DNA from 4 places in the Actinoplanes sp. NPDC023714 genome. Region 1 is predicted to be linked to each of the others. Evidence: riboswitches for the same ligand, from Rfam matches in the RefSeq annotation. Region 1 holds a riboswitch; each other region holds the start of a gene.

What was found. A riboswitch is a leader RNA that binds a small molecule or an ion and turns the genes downstream of it on or off. The one in region 1 is predicted to bind cobalamin.
Region 2: linked by a shared signal. The riboswitch ahead of AB0G10_RS10195 (CbtA family protein) and the one ahead of AB0G10_RS22270 (ribonucleoside-diphosphate reductase subunit alpha) in region 1 are both predicted to bind cobalamin.
Region 3: linked by a shared signal. The riboswitch ahead of AB0G10_RS37735 (ABC transporter substrate-binding protein) and the one ahead of AB0G10_RS22270 (ribonucleoside-diphosphate reductase subunit alpha) in region 1 are both predicted to bind cobalamin.
Region 4: linked by a shared signal. The riboswitch ahead of AB0G10_RS28240 (VWA domain-containing protein) and the one ahead of AB0G10_RS22270 (ribonucleoside-diphosphate reductase subunit alpha) in region 1 are both predicted to bind cobalamin.

Annotation. Positions count from the first base shown of each region.
Region 1 is NZ_JBFAAR010000004.1:654,366-659,679, forward strand. Features, by position in the region: gene AB0G10_RS22270 (ribonucleoside-diphosphate reductase subunit alpha) at 1-1,956, opposite strand, end outside; cobalamin riboswitch at 2,086-2,296, opposite strand; gene AB0G10_RS22275 (YegS/Rv2252/BmrU family lipid kinase) at 2,357-3,280, opposite strand; gene AB0G10_RS22280 (BTAD domain-containing putative transcriptional regulator) at 3,475-5,314, shown strand, end outside.
Region 2 is NZ_JBFAAR010000002.1:509,728-515,041, forward strand. Features, by position in the region: gene AB0G10_RS10180 (extracellular solute-binding protein) at 1-699, shown strand, start outside; gene AB0G10_RS10185 (aldo/keto reductase) at 975-1,958, opposite strand; gene AB0G10_RS10190 ((2Fe-2S)-binding protein) at 2,071-2,811, shown strand; gene AB0G10_RS10195 (CbtA family protein) at 2,801-3,532, opposite strand; cobalamin riboswitch at 3,567-3,700, opposite strand; gene AB0G10_RS10200 (hypothetical protein) at 3,761-4,267, shown strand; gene AB0G10_RS10205 (hypothetical protein) at 4,289-4,513, shown strand; gene AB0G10_RS10210 (SDR family oxidoreductase) at 5,301-5,314, shown strand, end outside.
Region 3 is NZ_JBFAAR010000012.1:202,266-207,579, forward strand. Features, by position in the region: gene AB0G10_RS37715 (VOC family protein) at 1-84, shown strand, start outside; gene fliQ (flagellar biosynthesis protein FliQ) at 112-381, opposite strand; gene AB0G10_RS37725 (ABC transporter ATP-binding protein) at 378-1,202, opposite strand; gene AB0G10_RS37730 (iron ABC transporter permease) at 1,199-2,263, opposite strand; gene AB0G10_RS37735 (ABC transporter substrate-binding protein) at 2,260-3,183, opposite strand; cobalamin riboswitch at 3,289-3,420, opposite strand; gene AB0G10_RS37740 (DUF4229 domain-containing protein) at 3,466-3,852, opposite strand; gene AB0G10_RS37745 (hypothetical protein) at 3,875-4,303, opposite strand; partial or broken gene AB0G10_RS37750 (aminofutalosine synthase MqnE) at 4,370-4,663, opposite strand; partial or broken gene AB0G10_RS37755 (aminofutalosine synthase MqnE) at 4,805-4,972, opposite strand; gene AB0G10_RS37760 (NlpC/P60 family protein) at 5,189-5,314, shown strand, end outside.
Region 4 is NZ_JBFAAR010000007.1:32,394-37,707, reverse strand. Features, by position in the region: gene AB0G10_RS28240 (VWA domain-containing protein) at 1-1,919, opposite strand, end outside; cobalamin riboswitch at 1,976-2,099, opposite strand; gene AB0G10_RS28235 (gluconokinase) at 2,487-4,043, shown strand; gene AB0G10_RS28230 (citrate synthase) at 4,317-5,314, opposite strand, start outside.

The sequences.
Region 1 (5,314 bases):
CCGTACCAGATAGGTGTTGATCTGAAGAAACTCGCCGGACATGGTCTCTCGCTTGAACAGGTTGCTGACCTGCGGCTCGATGCATTCGTAGCATCCCGCGATGGACGCGATCGTGGCGGTCGGGGCGATCGCGACCAGAAGCGAGTTGCGCAGACCGTGCTCGGCGATCGACTCCCGCAGCGCCTCCCATCGGGCGGTCTGGGTGACCGTGGCGCCCCACAGGTCCGGGTGCAGATCACCCCGGGCCGCCCGGGTCTCCGGATAGGCCGGATGCGCGCCGAACCGGGCCGCGAGGGCCGCCGACGACTCCAGCGCGGTCAGGAAGATCTCCTCCTGGACCCGGGTGGACAGTTCGCGCGCGGCCGGCGAGTCGAACGGCAGCCGCAGCGTGAAGAACGCGTCCTGCAGGCCCATCAGGCCGAGGCCGACCGGGCGCCAGCGCGGGTTCGACGCGGCCGCCTGCCGCGCCGGATAGTAGTTGATGTCGATGACCCGATCCAGGAAGACCACCGCCATGCGTACGGTCTCCCGCAGCCTCTCCCAGTCGACGCCCGCGGCGGTCACGTGCGCGCCCAGGTTCACCGAGCCGAGGTTGCAGACCGCCGTCTCGTCGTCGTTGTTCACCTCGAGGATCTCGGTGCAGAGATTGGAGAGGTGAATGACGTTCCCGGGCGCTCCGGTCTGATTGGACAGGCGGTTCGACGGATCCTTGAACGTCATCCAGCCGTTGCCGGTCTGGGCCAGGGTGCGCATCATCCGCCCGTACAGATCTCGGGCTTTAATGGTTTTCACGGCCTTCTTCTCGGCGAGCCGGTAGGCCTCGGTGAAGGCGTCGCCATAGAGATCGGGCAGCTCAGGGGCATCGGATGGGTCGATCAACGACCAATCTTCATCGGCCTCGACCCGGCGCATGAATTCGTCCGGGATCCAATTCGCCAAATTCAAGTTATGTGTACGCCGGGAGTCCTCGCCCGTGTTGTCCCGCAATTCCAGGAACTCCTCGACATCGGGGTGCCACGGCTCCAGATAGACGCACGCGGCACCCTTGCGCCGGCCGCCCTGATTGACCGCGGCCACCCCGGCGTCGAGCGTTTTGAGGAATGGCACGATGCCGTTCGACCGGCCGTTCGTGCCCCGGATCAGCGCGCCCCGGCCCCGCACCCGCGACCAGGAGATGCCGATGCCGCCGGAGAACTTCGACAGCTTCGCGACCTGGTGGTAGCGCTCGTAGATCGAGTCGAGCTCGTCCCGGGGGGAGTCGACGAGGAAGCAGCTCGACATCTGGGTGTGCCGGGTGCCCGCGTTGAACAGCGTCGGTGAGCTGGGAAGATAGGCGAGGCTCGACATGAGGCGGTAGAAGCCGATCGCCTCGTCGGCGTCTTCGGAGAGCCCGCACGCGACGCGGAGGAGCCAGTGCTGCGGGGTCTCGATGATCGTCCGCTTGGTGGGGTGCCTCAGGAGGTAGCGGTCGGTGACGGTGCGCAGGCCGAAGTATTCGAACCGCAGGTTGGCGTCATCGTCGATCGCAGCATCCAGCTTGTCCGCATTTTTCGCGACAAATGCTGCTGTCTCATCGCCGATCAAGCCCTCGTCGTGACCGCACTTGATCGACTCGCTGAACGTCGTGATGCCCTGCTCGCCGACCTCTTTGGCGTTGTATTCGGCGAGCAGACGGGCCGCCAGCTTGGAATACTGCGGCTCCTCACCGATCAGCTCGGCGGCCGTCTGGATCGACAGCTTGTCCAGCTCGGCCGTGGTGGCGCCGTCGTAGAGGCCGCTGATCGTCCTGGTGGCGACCCGCAGCGGGTCCACTTCGTCCAGGTCGGCGACCCAGCGCTCGACCGCTGTGACGATCTTGTTGACGTCGACCGGCTCGGTCTCGCCGTTGCGCTTGCGGACCTGCATGGCGTGCCTGCGTTGCTCCGGCACACCGGTCTTCTCCGGTGTCAGCGTCATCGCTGTCTGTCGCTCTCTCCTCGCGAGCCCATGGTCTTCGGGCACGGGGAGACGCCGGCCGGTCGCGACTCAGTCGCCGGCTCATTCGGCGTCGGTCGTCCCGCGCGACCTCCGACCGCCGCACGCCGGGATGGCATGCGGCGCGCTGGCAGGTCTTCGGACTCGTGGGCACGGCTCGGTAGAGCCACCTACTGGCCGTCGCTTCCCAGGCTTGCGCCCAGTGCTTACTGACGGCGGTCGTTCCCACTGACCGCTGCGGGGCAGTTCCGGACTCACACCGGATTCCCTCTTGCCTCGGCGTCCGCTCGCGCGGGGCCGAACCAGCTGCGGGAGACACCATATCTGGGTCGGTGCGCGTTTCCGCAACCCAACATGCTGTGTGTGATCTTAAAAGGGCGGGTCAGTGATCTTCAGTACCCGGCGGGGCCATGATCCGCAGGGCGTTGGCATCGAGGGCGATCCGCAGCGGCGTCCTCCCGCACGGCTCGCCGTCCACCTCGACGGCGGCTGGACGGTCCGTCTCCAGCCACAGTTCGCCGACCGCCAGGAAAGGACGTTCATGCAGGGTACGGCGGTGCCCCGTCAAAGCATTCCGGGCCGTCTCGCGCAGAAGCTCCCGCCGGGTCGCGCCGCCCACCGGATACGCCACCAGCAGCCGGTCGTCGGCGTGCGCGTCCGCCGTGATCGGACGGCCGGCGTGGAAGCCGCCGTTCGCCACGTACACCTGATGCGTCTCGAAGACGATCTCCCCGCCGCCGGCCCGGACCGTCGCCCGCAGCGGCCGGTGCCTCGTCAGCAGCCCCAGCGCGGTGATCGGGTAGGCGAGGCGCCCGACCGCCCGCTTGAGCCGGCTCGGTGCGTTGATCATCACCTCGGCGGACAGGCCGATGCCGACGTGGTTCGTGAACGGCATGTCCCCGGCGATCCCGAGGTCCACATCGATCACCAGGCCCTCGGTCATCGTGGTGACCGCCGTGTCCAGATCGGGCGGGATGCCGACCGTCCGCGCGAAGTTGTTCGTGGTGCCGAGCGGCAGCAGGCCGAGCGCCATGTCCCGGTGCGCCAGCATCCGGCCCGCCGTACTGATCGTGCCGTCACCGCCACCCGCCACCAGCAGGTCCGGGCCCAGGTCGATCGCCCTCTGCAGGCTCTGCTCGAGGTCGCCCTCGACGGCGTAGGCGCCGAGCAGCTTGAAACCCGCCCGCAGCAACCGGTCGTGCGCGTCCTCGTAGAACTGCCGGCCGCGCCGCGACTTGGCGTTGACCACCAGGGCAGCTCGCCGTTCGCGGTGAATGTCCTCGGTCAGCTGCTGCTTCGTCCGCACCGCCAGACCCTATCGCCCGTAGCTGATCGTCAGCTGGGTCGCTCGGTCCGGCTGCATGGTTTGGCTTGGCTGTACGAGAGGGCGACAATTCGGGCGTCGGGTGAGCGCTGGCGTTCAGCCGGGGGTGGCGGATCGATTGTCGGGGAGTGGATAAGTGGTGGTCGGGGACTTCGGGTACTGGTGAGAATGACGCCGTGGGGATCCGGGTGGGTGTGCTGGGACCGGTCGAACTGGTCCGGGACGGGCGCGTCATCCCGCTCACCGGTGCGCCACAGCGAGTGCTGCTCGCCCGCCTCGCCCTGGCCGGCGGCCGCCCCGTCCCCGTCGCCGACCTGATCGACGCGCTCTGGGAGGCCGGGCCGCCGGACAACGCCGTCGGGAATCTGCACAGCTACGTCTCCCGCCTGCGCCGCCAGGCCGGCAGTGAGGTGATCTGCCGGGAGCCGGGCGGCTACCGGCTGAACCTGTCCGGCGGCGACGGCGGCACCGATGTGGAGATCGTCGAGCGGCTGGTGCGGCGGGCGCGCGATCAGCGGTCCGATCCGGCGGCGGTCACGCTCGCCGAAGCCCTGGCCGTCTGGCGCGGGGAATCGCTCGCCGACGTGGCGGACCGGATGGTGTTCGCCCCGGACGTGGCCCGGCTCAACGAGTGGCGGCGGCACCTTCACGAGGAGTGCCTCGAACGCCGCCTCGACGCCGGCCGCGCGGCCGAGACCCTGCCCGAGATCGAGGCCCTCGCCACGGCGCAACCCCTCCGCGAACGCCCCCGGCTCCTGCTCATGCGGGCCCTGCACGCGACCGGCCGTACTCCGGAGGCGTTGACGGTCGTCCGCACGTACCGGGAAAGGCTCGCGGAAGACCACGGCCTGGACCCTTCGCCCGCCCTGGTCGAGTTGCAGCGAAGGATCCTCGCGGAGGATCCGGCGCTGCGCCCGCCGATGCCCGCCGGGAGAGCGCCCGAGACGCCCGCACGGATATCGACCCCGTCGGGTGACATTTCGGATATGTCGCCCGAGGATGGGCCGGCCCGGGATGCGCCGGCCGCGGGTTGGGAGGCCGGGAAGGCGCCGGCCGCGGGTTGGGAGGCCGGGAAGGCGCCGGCCGCGGGTTGGGAGGCCGGGAAAGCGCCGGCCACGGGCCGGGAGGCCGGGAAAGCGCCGGCCGCAGGGCGGTGGGTGAACGGGACCGAGGGCACGGCAGGCCCGGGCGGGAAGAGCATTCCCCGGCGCGCGGATCGGTTCTTCGGGCGGACCGCCGAGCTCTCCGCGCTGCGTCACGCGCTCGCCGCCGACCGCGTCGTGAGTCTTGTCGGGCCCGGAGGGGTGGGCAAGACGCGGCTCATGACGGAGGCGCTGACCGGCGGGGAGCTGCTCGTCGAACTGGCGGAGCGCTCGGTTCCGTCCGATGTGGCGGCCGCCGTCGCGGGCGCGCTCGGGCTGCGGGCCGCGCCTCGCGGCGGGATCGCGGCGCTGGCCGAGCGGCTGGGGTCGGCGCCCGCGGTGCTGGTGCTCGACAACTGTGAGCATCTTCTGGAGGCAGTCCGGGATCTCGTCGCCGCGCTGGTGATCCGCTGTCCGGGGGTCAGGGTGCTGGCGACGTCGCGGCAGCGTCTCGGCGTCGCGGGGGAGAGGGTCCTTCGAGTCGGCCCGCTGCCGGCTTCCGACCGGGTCGCGCTCTTCTGTGATCGCGCGGCTCTACTGCGTGCCGATTTCAGGGACGACATCCGTACGAGGGAACTGGCCGCCGAGATCTGTGAGCTCGTCGACGGGCTGCCACTCGCCGTGGAACTCGCCGCGCGGCGGGAGGCCGTGTTCGGGCTGGCGCATCTGCGTGACCGATTGGGAGCAGGGCTCAACGTGCTCGACCCGGCGCGTGGGGGCGACCGGTCCACCGCAGTGTCGGCGACGGTGGAGTGGTCGTACCGTCTCCTCGACCCGGCGGCGCAACGCCTGCTGGACCACCTCGCGGTGTGCCGGGGAGGGTTCGGCCTCGATGCGCTGCCCTATTTCGATCAGAGCCGGGATGCCGAGTCGC
Region 2 (5,314 bases), on a different contig from region 1:
CCGTTCCTCATGTACCCGTTCCTCACCGGCGCCGGCGGCGACACCTTCCTGCGGGACGGGTCCGGGCGGGTCCGGCCCGAGTTCTCCGATGTCGAATCGCGGGCCATGGTTGCCGCACTCGAGTGCTTCCGATCGTTGACCAGCGCGCAGCACGGGATCCTCACGCCGGCGCGCGACGTCTTCGAGGCGATCAAGATGTTCGTCAGTGGGCGCGCGCCCTACCTGGTGACGTGCGCCTTCGCGCTCGCCGACCTCCGGCGATCCGGCATCGAGTACGCCGTCGGGCCGATCCCCCCGGCCTCGGGACCGGCCCGCGGCCCGGCCTTCGTCTCCGTGGAGAGCTTCTTCCTGACCCGGCGCGGCGCGGAGAACCCGATCGCCCGCGACTGGATCGAGTGCTACCTGACCAGGAAGGACGTCGCGGATGCCCACTACCGGTCGCAGCCGCGGCCGCTCGCGCTCAAGAGCCAGCTGGCGGCGGCCCTCGCGCACGACGACGACGTCCGCCTCGCGTACGAACTCTGGAAGACCGGCGATCTGATGCCGTCGGGCGTGCAGATGGTCGACTACTGGCGGCATCTCCGGGTGGCCGAGAACGAGCTGATCGCCGGCGGCTCCGCGCCGGCGGTGGCCCGGCGTCTGGCCCGCGGCCTGGCGGGAGCGCCGGCAACCGGCGCCGCACCACGACTCTTCTGCTGACCGGCCGGTGCGCCCGTCCGTCGGCGGAGGCCGGGCATGTGGACAGCCGGACGGCGGGATGGCCGGGATGGCCGGGTGGGGGATGAGGGGCGGGGCCGGCGGGGAAGGGGTGCGGGCGGGACTGAGAGGAAGAGGGCGCAACCACTCACTCAGGTGGCGCGGTGGTGGCTCGCGTTCCGGACGCGCCAGCGGCCGGCGAGCAGTGCCGCGCACCTCGGCGGGAGCGGCGGTCCAGACCCACCGCCCCGCTGCGAGATGATCTTGATCTTAATGGGTCAGCGGTTGATCCATTTCTCCATGGACTCGGTGTAGCGGTGGCCCTCGATCGGAATCTTGTGGGCCGCCTCGGTGAGTTCGAGGAGATCGCCGGGGGAGAGTTCGATCGACGCGGCGACCACGTTCTGGCGGACTCGGGTGACCTTGGTGGTGCCGGGGATCGGGACGATCGAGGGGCTCTGGCTGAGGAGCCAGGCCAGGGCGATCTGCGCGGGCGTGGCACCGATGCGATGGGCGATCGCGGTCACGAGGTCGACGAGGGCCTGGTTCGCGGCGCGCGCCTCGGGGGTGAATCGGGGCAGGCCGGCGCGCATGTCGGTGCTGTGGAACGCCGTGTCGGTGGTGATCGCGCCGGTCAGGAAGCCGCGGCCGAGCGGGCTGAACGGGACGAAGCCGATGCCCAATTCGGACAGCAGCGGGAGGATCTCCTGTTCGGGCTCGCGCCACCACAGGGAGTACTCGCTCTGCAGCGCCGTCACCGGCTGCACCGCGTGGGCGCGGCGGATGACATCGACGCCGGCCTCGGAGAGACCGAAATGGTTCACCTTGCCGGCCTCGATCAGCTCCTTGACCGTGCCGGCGACGTCCTCGATCGGGACCGCCGGGTCGACGCGGTGCTGGTAGAGCAGGTCGATGTGGTCGACGCCGAGGCGCTTCAGGGAGCCCTCGACGGCCTCGCGGATGTGCTCGGGCCGGCTGTCGACGCCGCGGCCGCTGTCGCCGATCGCGAAACCGAACTTGGTGGCCAGCACGACCTTGTCGCGGTGCCCCTTGAGGGCCTTGCCGACCAGTTCCTCGTTGGTGAACGGGCCGTAGACCTCGGCGGTGTCGAAGAACGTGACGCCGCTGTCGATCGCGGCGTGGATCAGGTCGATGCCGTCCGGCTCGTCGACGGGCGGGCCGTAACCGTGGCTCAGCCCCATGCAACCGAGACCGACCGCGGATACTTCGAGCGTGCCGAGCTTGCGCTTTTTCAACGTCACGGGTTCACGCTACCTACCGGAGGGAGCCGTTCGAACTGCGCGGCGTGCTGCCCGGCGTCCGTCCAGGTGCCGGACCGGACCTCGAAAGCCCGGCGGTTGATAGCGTTCGGGTGTGACGGGGCGGGCGGAAACGGCGTTGGCGGCCGCCGCGCGGATCGGGCCGTACTTCGTGTGGGAGCCGGGTCGGCGATATCGCGATATATCCGATCTGTCCGACCCGGTCGTCCTGGCCGAGCGCGTCGGCGACGCCCGCCGCCTCCTGAACCGGATGGGCGCCGGCAACCCCGAGGATCGCGTCGTCGCCTCCACCGTCTTCCTCGGCCTGACCGCCCGGCTCGTCTCGGCCCCGCTCGCCGCCGCGGTGATCGGCGGCGCGGTCCCGGTGGCCGACCCGGACCGGATGGGCTGGCGCCCGGTGCCGAGCGGCCCGATCCCGATCGTCTACGAGCACCTCGAGACCAGCGCCGCCGACCACGCCACGGCGCTCGTCGCGGTGATCGGCACGCTGGTCACGCCGATGCTGGAGGCGTTCCGGACCCGGTTCGTGCTCTCCCCTCAGGTGCTGTGGGGCAACGTGGCGTCCGCGCTCGGCGGCGCCCACACGATGATCGCGCAGGCGGCCCCGGAGCACGCGGCCGGCAGCGCCGCCCTGGTCGGGGAGCTGCTCGCCCGGGCGCCCCTCGCCGGTACCGCGACCCTGCATCGGCCCGATCCCGGCCGGGACCGCTGGTTCCTGGTGCGGAACAACTGCTGCCTCTACTACCGCATCCCCGGCGGCGGCACCTGCGGCGACTGCGTGCTGGTGCCGCCGGCGGACCGGGCGCGGCAGTGGCGGGCGATGCTCAGCCGATGACGGCGGACGTCCTGCGCGAGGCGCGGGACGTCACCAGCGCGGCGAACGCGAGACCGAGCGCCGTCCAGAGCACCGCCTGCACGCCGAGCGAGACGATCCGGAAGTCCCAGAGCAGCGCGGCCGGGAAGGTGTCCGGCACCTCCTGGATCGACGGCAACAGCAGGTAGGCCACCGCGACCACGACGAGGAACGCGCCGACGCCGGCGGCCGCGCGGCGCCAGTCGGCGGTCTGCGTGCGGGCGGCGACCACCGCGGCCCAGACCGCGACCAGGCCGAGGACGAGGAGCGCGAGGTAGCTCCAGGTCCGCTGGTCGATCGTGGACGGGTCCCCGACCGCCGGCGGGTTCGGCGGGTACTTGATCCACGGAACCAGGACGCCGCCGAGCAGCGCCGAACCGGCCAGCGCGAGGGCGACCCGGCCGTCGTCGGCGAGCCGGAAGCGGCGGCGCAGCAGCGTGTACGCCGTGGCGATGAGGCCGCCCATGGCGATGCCGTACAGGGTGGTGGCGAGGACCAGGCCCACCTTCTGCCCCTGCCGGCTGACCAGCGGCTCCTCCTCGACCGTGCCGGGCGCGACCGGGGGAGCGGCGGCCTCCTCGATGGCGATGGCCGCGTCGATGTGGGTCTCCCCGAACGTGTAGGCGAAGGCACCAGCGACGAGGCCGGCGATCAAGCCGGCGAGCAGGCCGCGCAACAGCAGCGAGAGGAAGTTCGAGGGCACGGTGGGGTAGACCTCCAACGGGATGACGCGTCCCGATCGTGGGGTTGCGGCGGGCGAGTTCCCTGACTTCCGGCCCCTGATCGGGACCGGTCACAGTGGCGCGACCGCACCGGACTCTCACCGGCTTCCCTCGCGTCGCCGCAGTAGACCCCCTCAACCTAGTGGTCGCCGGGACGGCCGCACAACGGGCCTTGACCCTGCCCCAGGGGCAGGGCCGACGATCGACGTATGGCAGACGTCGAGCACATCGCCGATCGGGCCGCCGTCGCGCACGGCACCTCCCTTCCTTCGCGCTCGCCGGCGAGATCCGGATCAGGCATCCGCTCAACCACACGAGCGGCGTCGACGCCGACCCGTCCGTCCCGGAGGCGGCCGGGCCGGACCCGCTGGAGACCTACGTGGAGCGGCTCAACCGGGAGTGCGGCACGCTCTTCGCGCCCGGCTGCCGGCGCTACGACGCCGGCCACGCAGATCCGTACGCTGGTCCAGGCCGGCGTCCCCCGCTCCCGGATCGCCGAGCTGCTGGCCGCCGGCCCGGAGGAGATGGCCACGCCGAGGAGTTGGAGCGCACCCGCCGCCGGATCACCGCGCGGCGACCAGCTGTTCGTAGCCCCCGACGTGGCCCGCTACCTCGACGAGCTGCGCGTGGCCGGGATCAGCGAGCGCACCGCCCGCCTCGAGCGCGACCTCTGGATCCTGCTCCAGTCCGCCGCGCCGGCCCAGGCCCAGCAGTGAGCCACCGACAAACTCGCCGCCATGGCCGACCCCGAGTTCCGCGCCCTCTTCCGCGATTACGACGCCGCCCACGGCTGGCCCCTCGACGATCCGGGCCTGCCTGCCCTCGCCGCCCGCACCCGGCACTGGTCCACCCGCCAGCCGGCCACCACCGAAGCCCCAGCCGCCGATCCGGCAGCGGGCCGCCTGGCCGCGGCGACAGCCTCTGCCGCCTCTCCCGCATGGCGCGGAATCGCGCCGAAATAGCGAAAACCCTTTGAGTACGAGGGCGCAGACCGCCCCCAACCGCACATCCCCCGTCCCGCCCGCACGACGCGGGCCCCTGCCCACTCCAGGCCGTCCGGCGCCCACCGGCGATGGTGCATGGTCACCCCTGACCCGTCCCCTCCTCCCGAGCCAAACTGGGCCAACGACGACGCACGGCCGCTGTGCCGCGGCCGAATCCGCTCGGCTGTAGTCCGTGGTCGTGACACGCCGGTTGGAACAGCCGTGTGCTGCAGCCAGGCTCGCTCGGCTGCAGTCGACGGTCGTGACACGCCGGTTGGTACAGCCGTGTGCTGCAGCCAGGCTCGCTCGACTGCAGTCCTGCGCTGCGCCACGGTTGCCGGGCAGCAATACACAACAGCCGCCCACAACCCGCCGCCACGTCATCCCCAGTCGCAGCCGACTCCGCTTCCCCGGCGGGGAACACCGTCAGGACGCCTGCGATCTCGGCAGCGCTGCTCTGCTTCCCTGGCCGGCCACGACCACCGCCGCCCACGGCCGGTGGCGAACGGGACCGAAGTGATTCTGCGACTGCCGGGTCGTGAGGACGGCGATGCTGATCGTGGGGGCCAGGGAGCGATCCGCCGGCTCGCGGGCTACGGCAACGCGGGACTGCGCGGCGGGTTCGCCATTCGACTGGTTGGGCGCGTCGTTCTGGTGGTCTCGGGTCTCCTCCTGGCCGGATGGGGGAGCCGGCGGCCCGCCCGATGAAGCCGCCGGAGGTTACTTGCTGGTAGCGCTTCCGACGGGAAGTGCGTAGGTTGCCGCTGTGAGCAAGGGTGT
Region 3 (5,314 bases), on a different contig from region 1:
CACCCGCCGACGACCGTCGCGGTGGGGCGGTTCGCGCTGCTGGAGGATCCGCAGGGTGGCCGGTTCGCGATCCTCGCCTCGTGAAGACCTCGTGATGTCCTGCGCTTCGCCTCACGCCAGCAGCTGGGGGATCTTCTCGTAGAGCTGCTGGGTGAAGGTCAACATCTCGCGCAGCATCCAGTTGCCGGTGAGCAGCAGGACCAGGCCGATGGCGATGGCCTTCGGGACGAAGGAGAGCGTCGCCTCCTGGATCTGGGTCACCGACTGGAAGAGCGAGATCACGAAGCCGACGCCGAGCGCGGTCAGCAGCACCGGGGCGGCCAGCTTCGCCGAGATGGTCATGGCTTGGAGGGCGAGTTCCACCACCATCGTGTCCGTCATAACGGATATATCGGTTTGTTGAGTGATTTTTGAGTGCTGTTCGGTTGCGGTCTGGTTGCTACGACGAGGGGGCCGTGCTCACCCTCGATCACCCGGACCCGCACCCGGTAGTGCTCGGCCAGGGTCTCCTCGGTCAGCACCTCGGTGGGCCGGCCCGCGGCCACCACCCGGCCGCCGGCCAGCAGGATCATGCGGTCCGCGTACTCCCCCGCCGTGGACAGGTCGTGCATCGTCGCCAGCACGGTCAGCCCGCGCTCCGACCGCAGCCGGTCCACCAGCTCGAGGACCTCCTGCTGGTGGCCGATGTCGAGGGCGCTCGTCGGCTCGTCCAGCAGCAGGATGCCGGCGCCCTGGGCGAGCGCGCGGGCCAGGAAGACCCGCTGCCGTTCCCCGCCGGAGAGGGTGTCGAGGCGGCGCCCGGCGAACGGCTCCAGGTCGAGTGCGGCGAGCACCTCGTCGACGACGGCCAGGTCCGAGGCCGACTCCCGGCCCAGGGGCGGGATGTACGGCGTACGCCCGAGCAGGACGTAGTCGTACACCCCCATGGCCGGTGGAACGACCGGCGACTGGGTCACGGTGGCGATCGCCTTGGCGCGGTCCCGGCGGCTCATGCTGGTGATGGCCCGGCCGTGCCAGCGGATCTCGCCCTCGTGCGGCAGGAGCCCGCCGATCGCCCGCAGCGCCGTCGACTTGCCGGCGCCGTTCGGTCCGATGATGGTGACCCATTCACCGGTGGCGACGGTCAGGTCGACGCCGTCGACGATCAGCGTGCCGTCCAGACGTACGCTGAGGTTTCGGACTTCTATCGAATTCTCGGTCATGCCGGTATCGCCTTGCTCGTCCTCATCACCAGGACGAAGAACGGCGCACCGAGGAAGGCCGTGACCACCCCGATCGGGATCTCCGCGTCGCCCGCGACGGTCCGGGCCACCAGGTCGGTCAGGGTGAGGAAAGCGGCGCCGAAGAGGATCGAGAGCGGCAGCAGCGAACGGTAGCTCGGCCCGGTCAGCAGCCGGATCGTGTGCGGCACGATCAGCCCGACGAAGCCGATCAGCCCGGAGACCGAGACCGCCGCGGCGGTGCCCAGCGACGCCGCGACGATCAGCAGGTACCGGCTGCGCTGCGGGTGCAGGCCCAGGCTCGCCGCCTCCGCGTCACCCACGGTCAGGACGTCGAGCTCGCGCCGCTGGGTCAGCACGATCACCGTCGTGACGATCACGTAGGGCAGGATCACCAGCACGTCGTGCCAGCCCGCCGTGGCGAGCCGGCCGAGCAGCCAGGAGTACACCTCCTGCAGCGACTCGACGTTCCGCTGCAGCAGGTAGGTCTGCGCCGCCGAGAGGAACGCCGACACCGCGACCCCCGCCAGGATCAGCGCGGCCGGCGTCCGGTTGCGGCTGCCTGCGGCGCCGAGCATCCAGGTGAGGGCGACCGCCAGGAGCGCACCGGCGAAAGCGGCCATGGGTACGGTGACCGGCAGCTCCACGGCAGCGGACGCGCCCAGGACGATCACGGCCGTGACACCGAGCCCGGCGCCGGCCGCCACACCGAGCAAGTACGGGTCGGCCAGCGGGTTGCGGAAGGCGCCCTGGTACGCGGCGCCGGCCAGCGCCAGCATCGCGCCGACCAGCAGACCCAGCACGACCCGGGGCAGCCGGAGTTGCATCAGGATCGCGATCTCGCGTTCGGAGAGGCCGCTGTCCAGCCGTACGCCCGGAATGAGATTGAGCATCTCGGCCGCGACCCCCGCCGGAGGGAGCCGGGCCGAGCCGAAGGCGAGGCCCGCGAGCGTCGCCACCAGGACCGCGAGCACGCCCGCGACGAGCCAGACCGGGCGGAGGCCCGCTCTCCTCGCCTCGTTCCGATTCTTGACCAGGGTCACGCCGGGATCTTGTTCAGGGCGTCGGCGACGGCTTGGACGAGGTCGACGGTGCGCGGGCCCCAGCGCGAGGCGATGTCGTCGTCGAGCGCGAAGATCTGACTCTTCTGCACGGCGGTCACCGCGGACCAGCCCTTGCGCGCCTTCACCGTCTCGGCGGACTGCTGGCAGCACTTGCTGTCGGCCAGGAAGATCGTGTCCGGGTTCGCCTGGACCACGGCCTCCTGGCTGAGTTGCGGGTACCCGCCGAACGAGCCGCTCGCGTCGGCCGCGTCCGCCACGTTGGTCATGCCGAACCTGCTGAAGACCGAGCCGACGAACGTCTTCGAGGTGGCCGAGTAGAGCTCCGGGCCGAGCTCGTAGAAGTAGCTGAGCGGCGTGGTCCGGGCCGGCGCCGACTTCACGATCTCGTCGATCTTCGCGGCCATCCCGGCGTTCACCTGCTCCGCCTCGGCCTCGTGGCCGGTCAGCGTGCCCAGCTCGCCGATCTGCTTGTAGGTGTCGTCGAGGGTGGCCGCGGCCGGCGCCACGAACGCCGGGATCGCCAGCTTCCCGAGCTGGGCCACGATGTTCTCGGTGTCGTTCGAGACCACCACGAGGTCGGGGTCCTTCGCGGCGATCGCCTCGGCGTTCGGCTTGAAGCCGGAGAGGTCGGACTTGGGCGCCTCGGCCGGGTGGTTGGACTGGTCGTCCACCGCCGTGACCTGCGCGCCCGCGCCGATCGCGAAGAGCATCTCGGTGGCGGTCGGGCTGAGGCTCACGATCTTCTCGGGCCGGGCCTCCAGCGTCACGCTGCCGACGGTGACCGGGTATGCCGCGTTCGCGCTCGGCGCGGTGGCCGGCTCGTCGTTCCCCCCGTCCCCGCAACCGGCGAGGACCAGGGCCGTCGCCGCGATCGCGGCGGTGAGCAGACGTCGTTTCATGATCAAGAACCTCCTGTCGGCCGGGCTGTGGTGCTTCGCCGACAGGGGCTTCTCGGCCGCCGCCTGCGAGGCGCCCCTCCCCGAGAGCGCTGAGTCGCGACCGGCGCCCAGGCGACCTGGCTAGACCTCCACTGCTGCGTGCTTCCGGAGGGATCACAGTTGCGGGACAGCGCCGGTTTCGCACCGGCTTCGCTGAGGCGCGGTCCTTGAAACGCTAACTCACCGGCAGCGCCCGATCGCCGTCGGTGGGTTCTCCAGTGCCTTTTAACGCGGTCGTGCTTTTTAGGAGCGCGTCTCGCTGGCCCGCTTGATCGCCGCTTCCTCGCTGGCGATCCCGTCCCGCTCCTGGCTGATCTTCTCGAGGCTGGTGGGCCGGTCGTTCAGGACGTCGGCGGCGGCGACCCGGTCTCCGGCCGCAGCGGCGTCCTCGTCGCCGGCGAGCGCCGAGCGCAGACGATCCTTCTCCGCGGTGCGCTTCGCGGCGATCGACCCGAGCTGCTCGGCCATCTCGTCACGCCACTTCCGCAGCAGCAGGAACGAGAGCGCCGCCGACGCGACGAACGCGACCATGGCTTTGACCAGGATGTTCAGAGGAACCGGCAGCAGCACGACGAAGGAACCCACGAACAGGCCGAGCCGGCCGAGCGTGTATTTGACGGCGGGACTCATCTCTTCTCTCCCTCAGCTCTCCTCAGCTCGACCGATGGTCGAGCCAGCGGAGGCCGTAGAACCAGACCAGGCAGTACACGACCGTACCGGTCGCCGCTCCGGCCACTCCGCTCACCAGGGCCGGCGCCACCCCCGAGACGAGACCGGCCACCGTCATCCCGAGCGCGACGCCGAAGCCGCCGGCCAGCGCGGCCACCACGACCCGGTGCGCGCCGAAGCCCTCGGCGCGGAACTCCTCGACGAAGAGCCAGACCGGCAGGATCAGGACGAGCCAGCCGTTCGACGAGCCGAACTCGCCGAGGCCGGTGAGCGCCATGATCGCCTCGAAGATCAGCAGGACGACCAGGCCGACCGCGAGCCCGGCGAACGCCGCGCCCAGCAGGTCGCTGACGGTCGCGAGCCGGCCGTCGGCGTCACGCCGGAGACCGCGCCTGCTCTGCTGCTGGGTCATCGGTCGCCTCCGCCCTCTGCTGTCACTGCTCTTCTCCGCCTTCTCGTGCTCAGACCCGCTGCGGTCTCAGGCCCAGACGCGCTGCGGCTCGCTGCGGCGCGCGGCGAAGGGGACGGCCGCCGCGTGCTCCTCGACGATCGCGTAGTCGGCGTCGCGCTCGATCGGCTGGAAACCGGCGTCCCAGATCAGATGGAGGAGATCGTCCTTCTCCTCGGGCGCGGAGCTGCCCAGATCGTCGGCGCCGAAGTTCAGCGACAGCTGCGCGACGGAACGGCCGATCGCGTCACCGCGGGCGCGCAGATGTGGCACGTCGTCGAGGAGGAGACGGAGGACGGCGAACACCTTCAGCGTCTCGGCCGGCATCACCGACTCGTGCGGCACCGGGACGACGACCGGCACGTCCTGCCGCTCGCGCAGGGCCAGCGCCTCGCCGATGAAGCCCAGCGGGTCGGCGGGGTCGCCGTAGGAGACGGTCTTCCCCTCGTCGCCGGAATCCCCGCCGACGCTGAACAGCACCCGCTCACCGTGCGACTCGAGCCGCCTGTGATGCGCGAGCCGCCCGAGCCAGGAGAGATCGTCCGACTCGTAGAGCGCCACGCCGTCCTCGCGGGTCAGCCGCTCACCGGCGTAGACCTTCGCCTCGAGCTCCTGCTTCCGCCCGGAGTCCATGGAGAGCCCCTTTCCGTCACCTCGAGTCGAGGGTACGTGCCGGGTCCGACAGAAGGCATCCGACGTGCGCGCCGGTTACCTGCGGCACCTGCCGTGATCTTGATATGCACGCAGAAGCCGAAATTTTCTCAGCGTGTTTTCATCTTCTTTCGATCGACACCGGTCCGCGGGCTGGGGTATGAACCTTAAGGAACGACTAGCGCGGACGGGGAGTTCATGTCCAAGGCATTGCGGTACGGATCGGCGATCCGGTCACGGTTCGCCCCGTCACGCCTGGGCCCGTTCGGACGTCTGCGCACCCTCGCCTACCCGGCCGCCGTCCTCGCCGCGATCGCCACGCTC
Region 4 (5,314 bases), on a different contig from region 1:
GCCGGGGCCATCAGCAGCGGGTCCGGGCCGCTCGTGGCCCGGCCGTCCGTCACCAGGATCAGCAGCGGACGGCGGCGCGGATCCCGGCGGCGCTCGGTGGCGATCGTGGAGGCCGCCGCGCGGAGGCCGGCCGCGAGCGGCGTACGCCCCCCGGTCCGCAACGCGGCCAGCCGCATGACGCCCACCTCGTGACTGGACGTGGGCGGCAGCACCACCTCGGCCTCCGCCCCCCGAAACGTGATCATGCCGATCCGGTCCCGCCGCTGGTAAGCGTCCCGCAGCAGCGACAGCACCGCCGTCTTGACGAGCGTCATGCGCTTGCGGGCCGCCATCGAGCCGGAGGCGTCCACGACGAACAGGACGAGGTTGGCCTCGCGTCCCACGTGGACGGCTTCCCGGAGATCCCGCGGAATCACGCGCAGGTCCCCCGCCGCGCCGGACTCCAGCGCCGACCTCTCGATCGCGGCTCGCAGGGTGGCGGGCAGGTGGGGTGCCCCGGCAAGCCTGCCGAGCGGCGGGCGGCTGCCGACCACCCTCCCCCGGCGGGCGAAGGCGGGGGAACGCCGGCCCGCGTGACCGCCCTCGCCACGGGCCGCGATCGTCAGGGTGCGGGTGCGGTAGGCCTGCCCGGCCGACGCGACGGCGCCCGCCGTGGACTGTCCAGGGGCGTCCGGCTGCGGGGTCTGCTGCGGGGAATCGTCCGGGGCCGGGCCGCGCGACTCCTGAGTCTCCGGGCGCCCGCCCGCTTGCGGAGCTGAGGACGCGTCCGGAGCGGGGCTTCCGCCCGTACCCGAAGGATCTGACCCGCCGCCGCCCGACGGACCTTGCGGCCCTCCGCCGTCAGGCGGGCCCTCCCCCTCAGGATCGTCGCCGCCCTCCGGATCGTCGTCGTCCTCCTGTGCCTGACGCTCGGCCTCGGCCAGGGCCTGCTCGAGCTTCTCCTCGTCGGTGCCGGGCGGGTCCAGCGGATCGGTACGGCGGCGGTGCGGGAGGGCCAGGCGCGCGGCGTCGGCGACATCCTCGGCGTTCACCACGTCGCGGCCCTTCCAGGCGGCGAGGGCGACCGCCGACCGGGCCACCACGATGTCGGCGCGCATGCCGTCGACGCCGTAGGCCAGGCACACCCGGGCGATCCGGTCCAGTTCGGCGTCGGGCAGCTTCACCGACGGCAGCAGGGCGCGGGCCTCGGCGATGCGGGCGGCGTAATCCCGCTCGGCGTCCCGGTAGCGGGCCGCGAAACCGTCCGGGTCGGCCTCGTACGCGAGACGCCGCCGGACCACCTCGGCGCGCTGGGCGGCGTTGCGGGGCGCGGCCACGTTCACCACCAGGCCGAACCGGTCGACCAGCTGCGGGCGGGGCTCGCCCTCCTCCGGGTTCATCGTGCCGACCAGCAGGAACCGGGCCGCGTGCTTGACCGACACCCCGTCCCGCTCGACGTGGGCCCGGCCCATCGCGGCCGCGTCCAGCAGCAGGTCCACCAGATGATCCGGGAGCAGGTTGACCTCGTCGACGTAGAGCACGCCCCGGTGCGCGGCGGCCAGCAGCCCCGGCTCGTAGGCCTTCACCCCGTCGCTGAGCGCCCGCTGAATGTCGAGGGTGCCGACGACCCGGTCCTCGGTGGCGCCGACCGGCAGTTCGACGAGGCTGGCCGGGCGCTCGCCGGCCGGGCTGTCGATCGCGTGCGGGCCGTCCGGGCAGTCCGGGTCGGGCGCGGCCGGGTCGCAGGCGAACCGGCAGCCGCGCACCGTCCGGATGCTCGGCAGCAGCCCGGCCAGCGCCCGTACGACGGTGCTCTTCGCGGTGCCCTTCTCGCCGCGCACCAGCACCCCGCCGACCGCCGGCGAGACGGCGGTGAGCAGCAGCGCCAGGCGCAGGTCATCGAGGCCGACGACGGCCGAGAACGGGTACGGAGTAGTCACGGGAGATCCCTTCCGGCGGGTGTCCACGCCCGCGCGACGGCCGAAACGAGCGGCCGGAGTCTCCTGACTCCCGGATCGACGTTCCCCGCGCGCCTTCCGGCCGTAGTCGCCGTGGCTGTCGTGGCGGTTCGCTCCCCGGTCACAGTGGCGGGACCGTCCCGGACTCGCACCGGGTTCCTCCGCTACCGCTCATGGTCACTCTTTCCTACGCCCGGGTGCGGCGTCAACGCGGGGTGTCCCTCATCAAGATCTTTTTAGGGTACGGACCTAAGCCGTCCACGACCGCAGGTCCGGCCGCCCCCGCCCGTCGACGCGGGCGCAGCGGGGGGTCGAGGCCGTGACGCGTCTTTCGCGTGAGGTGCGTGGTCACCCCTGACCCGTCCCGCCCTCCGCATCCCTCCCCGGCCGGCGTCGCCGCTGGTGCCGGGCGGTGTTCCGGCCGGTGCTCCGGGCGGTGTTCCGGGCGGGAGGGAAGGCCGGCGCGGGATGCCGAGGGCGGCAACCCGATGGGTGGGGAAGGATGTCAGACGGGTATTGACGCGGCGGGACGGCTCAGGGAGGCAGCACATGGACGTCGTGATCGGGATCGACACCGGGACCACCGCCACGAAGGGGGTGGCCACCGGTCCGGCCGGGGAGCTCAGGGCGCTGACCAGCGTGCACTATCCGCTGTCGGTGCCCGGGCCGGGACGGGCGGAGCTCGACCCCGAGCAGCTCGCCGCCGCCGCGATCAAGGCGCTCGTGGACGTCGCGAAGGAGTGCCGGGAGAACGGCGACCGGGTGATCGCGATCGGTCTGAGCGCGTTCCTGCACGCGCTCGTGCCGATGGCCGCGGACGGCCGGCCGCTCGGGCCGCTGATCACCTGGGCGGACAACCGGGCCGCGGAGCAGGCCGAGCGGATCGCGGACAAGAAGGCTCTGCAGGCCCGTACCGGCACGCCGGTCCATCCGATGTCGCCGCTCACGAAACTGGCCTGGTTCGCCGAGAACGAGCCGGGCACGCTGCGCGACACGCCACGCTGGGGTGGCGTGAAGGAGCTGGTGGTCGCCGCGCTCGCGGAGGCCCCGTTCGTCGTCGACCTCTCGGTCGCCTCCGGCACGGGCCTCTACGACATCCACTCACGGCAGTGGGACCCCGAGGCCGTGGAAACAGCGAGGGTACGCCGGGAGCAACTGGCTGAGGTCGTACCCACGACCACGTCGTTGCGGTTGAAGCGGGAGGTGGCGAGCGCGGCCGGGCTCGACGCCGGCGTGCCGCTGATCATCGGGGCGGCCGACGGGCCCCTTGCGAACCTCGGGGTGGGCGCCACCCCGGCCGGGATCGCCGCCGTCTCGCTCGGCACCAGCGGCGCCCTGCGCACCGTCGTCGACCGGCCGACCAGTGACGAGGCGGGGCGGCTGTTCTGCTACGCGCTGACCGAGGACCGCTGGGTGATCGGCGGGGCGGTGAACAACGCCGGCTCGGTGGTGCGCTGGGCCGGGGAGAGTTTCGCGGCCGGGTTCGAACGCCCCGGCGCCGAAGGCGAGGACGCCGACGAGCGGGACGCCGCGCTGCTGCTGGAGGCGGCCGGGGTGAAGGCCGGCAGCGACGGGCTGCTGTGCCTGCCGTACCTGCTGGGCGAGCGGGCGCCGTGGTGGCGTCCCGGGCTGCGCGGCGCCTACCTCGGCCTGCGCCGCGAGCACACCCGGCCACACCTGGTCCGTGCCGCCGTCGAGGGTGTCTGCCAGCAGCTGGCGCTGGTCCGGGACTCCTTCGACGCCGAAGGCAACACGCTCACCGAGATCCGGGCCACCGGCGGCGCGGTCGCGTCCGAACTGTGGACCGGCATCCTCGCGTCGGCGCTGGACCTGCCGGTAGCGGTCGCGGACACCCCGGAGGGCACCGCCCTGGGCGCCTGCCTGCTGGCCCGGCACGCGCTCGGCGAACTCCCCGACCTGGACGAGGCGGCAGCCCTCGTACCGATCAGCCGCCACACCCCACCGAACCCGGACGACGCCGCCTTCTACCGCAAGCTCCGACCCCTCGTCGAGCAGTCAGCCCTGGCGGTCCTCGACGTGGTGGCCGAGCTGGACAGGCTGGCCCCCGAACCCCTCCCCGGAACCGAAAAAGCAGTCCACTCCTAACCCCCGCGCCAGCGCCACCTCCCACCGCACCCCTCCCACCGCACCCCTCCCGCCGCCACCCCTCCCGCCGCGCTACCCCCACCGCACCCTCCCCCCGCGATCTTGTTGATCGGGGCAGCCCCGTTCCTGCACCAATCAACAAGATCGCGCAGGGGCGGGACGCGGAGGCGGGACGCCGGGCGGGGCGCGGGGGCGGCGCGGAGGTGGGTGACCGGGAAGCGCAAAGAGAAACGCCCTGCCGGGATCGACCGGCAGGGCGTTTGGAGAGAACTGTCAGCGCTGGTCCATCGCGACGAAGTCGCGCACCGGGGAGCCGGTGTAGATCTGGCGCGGACGGCCGATCTTGTTGGCCGGGTCGACCATCATCTCGCGCCACTGGGCGATCCAGCCGGGCAGGCGGCCGATCGCGAACAGCACCGTGAACATCTTGGTCGGGAAGCCCATGGCCTTGTAGATGAGGCCGGTGTAGAAGTCGACGTTCGGGTAGAGCTTGCGGGAGATGAAGTAGTCGTCCGAGAGGGCGATCTCCTCCAGCTTGAACGCGATCTCCAGCAGCGGGTCGGGCGTGTCGAGGGTGGAGAGGACCTCCTGGGCGGCCTTCTTCACGATCGCGGCGCGCGGGTCGTAGTTCTTGTAGACCCGGTGGCCGAAGCCCATGAGCTTGACGCCCTTTTCCTTGTTCTTCACTCGCGTGACGAACGAGTTGACGTCTCCGCCGTCCTTGCGGATCTGCTCCAGCATCTCGAGCACCGCCGCGTTGGCGCCGCCGTGCAGCGGGCCGGAGAGCGCGTTGATGCCGGCCGAGACCGAGGCGAACAGGTTCGCCTGCGCGGAGCCGACGAGGCGCACCGACGAGGTCGAGCAGTTCTGCTCGTGGTCGGCGTGCAGGATGAAGAGCATGTCGAGGATCTTCGCGACCTTCGGGTCCACGTCGTAGGGCAGCGTGGGCAGGCCGAAGGTGAGCCGGAGGAAGTTCTCGACGTAGTCGAGGGAGTTGTCCGGGTACGGCAGCGGATGGCCGATCGACTTCTTGTAGGCGTACGCCGCAATCGTCGGAAGTTTCGCCATCAGGCGGATTGCGGAGATATCGACCTGCTCCTCGTCGAGCGGGTCGAGCGAGTCCTGGTAGAAGGTCGAGAGCGCGGTCACGGCCGAGGAGAGCACCGACATCGGGTGCGCGTCCCGCGGGAAGCTGGAGAAGAACGTACGCATCTCCTCCTGCAGCAGCGTGTGCACGCGGATCTTGTCCGCGAAGTCCCGCAGCTGGGGCG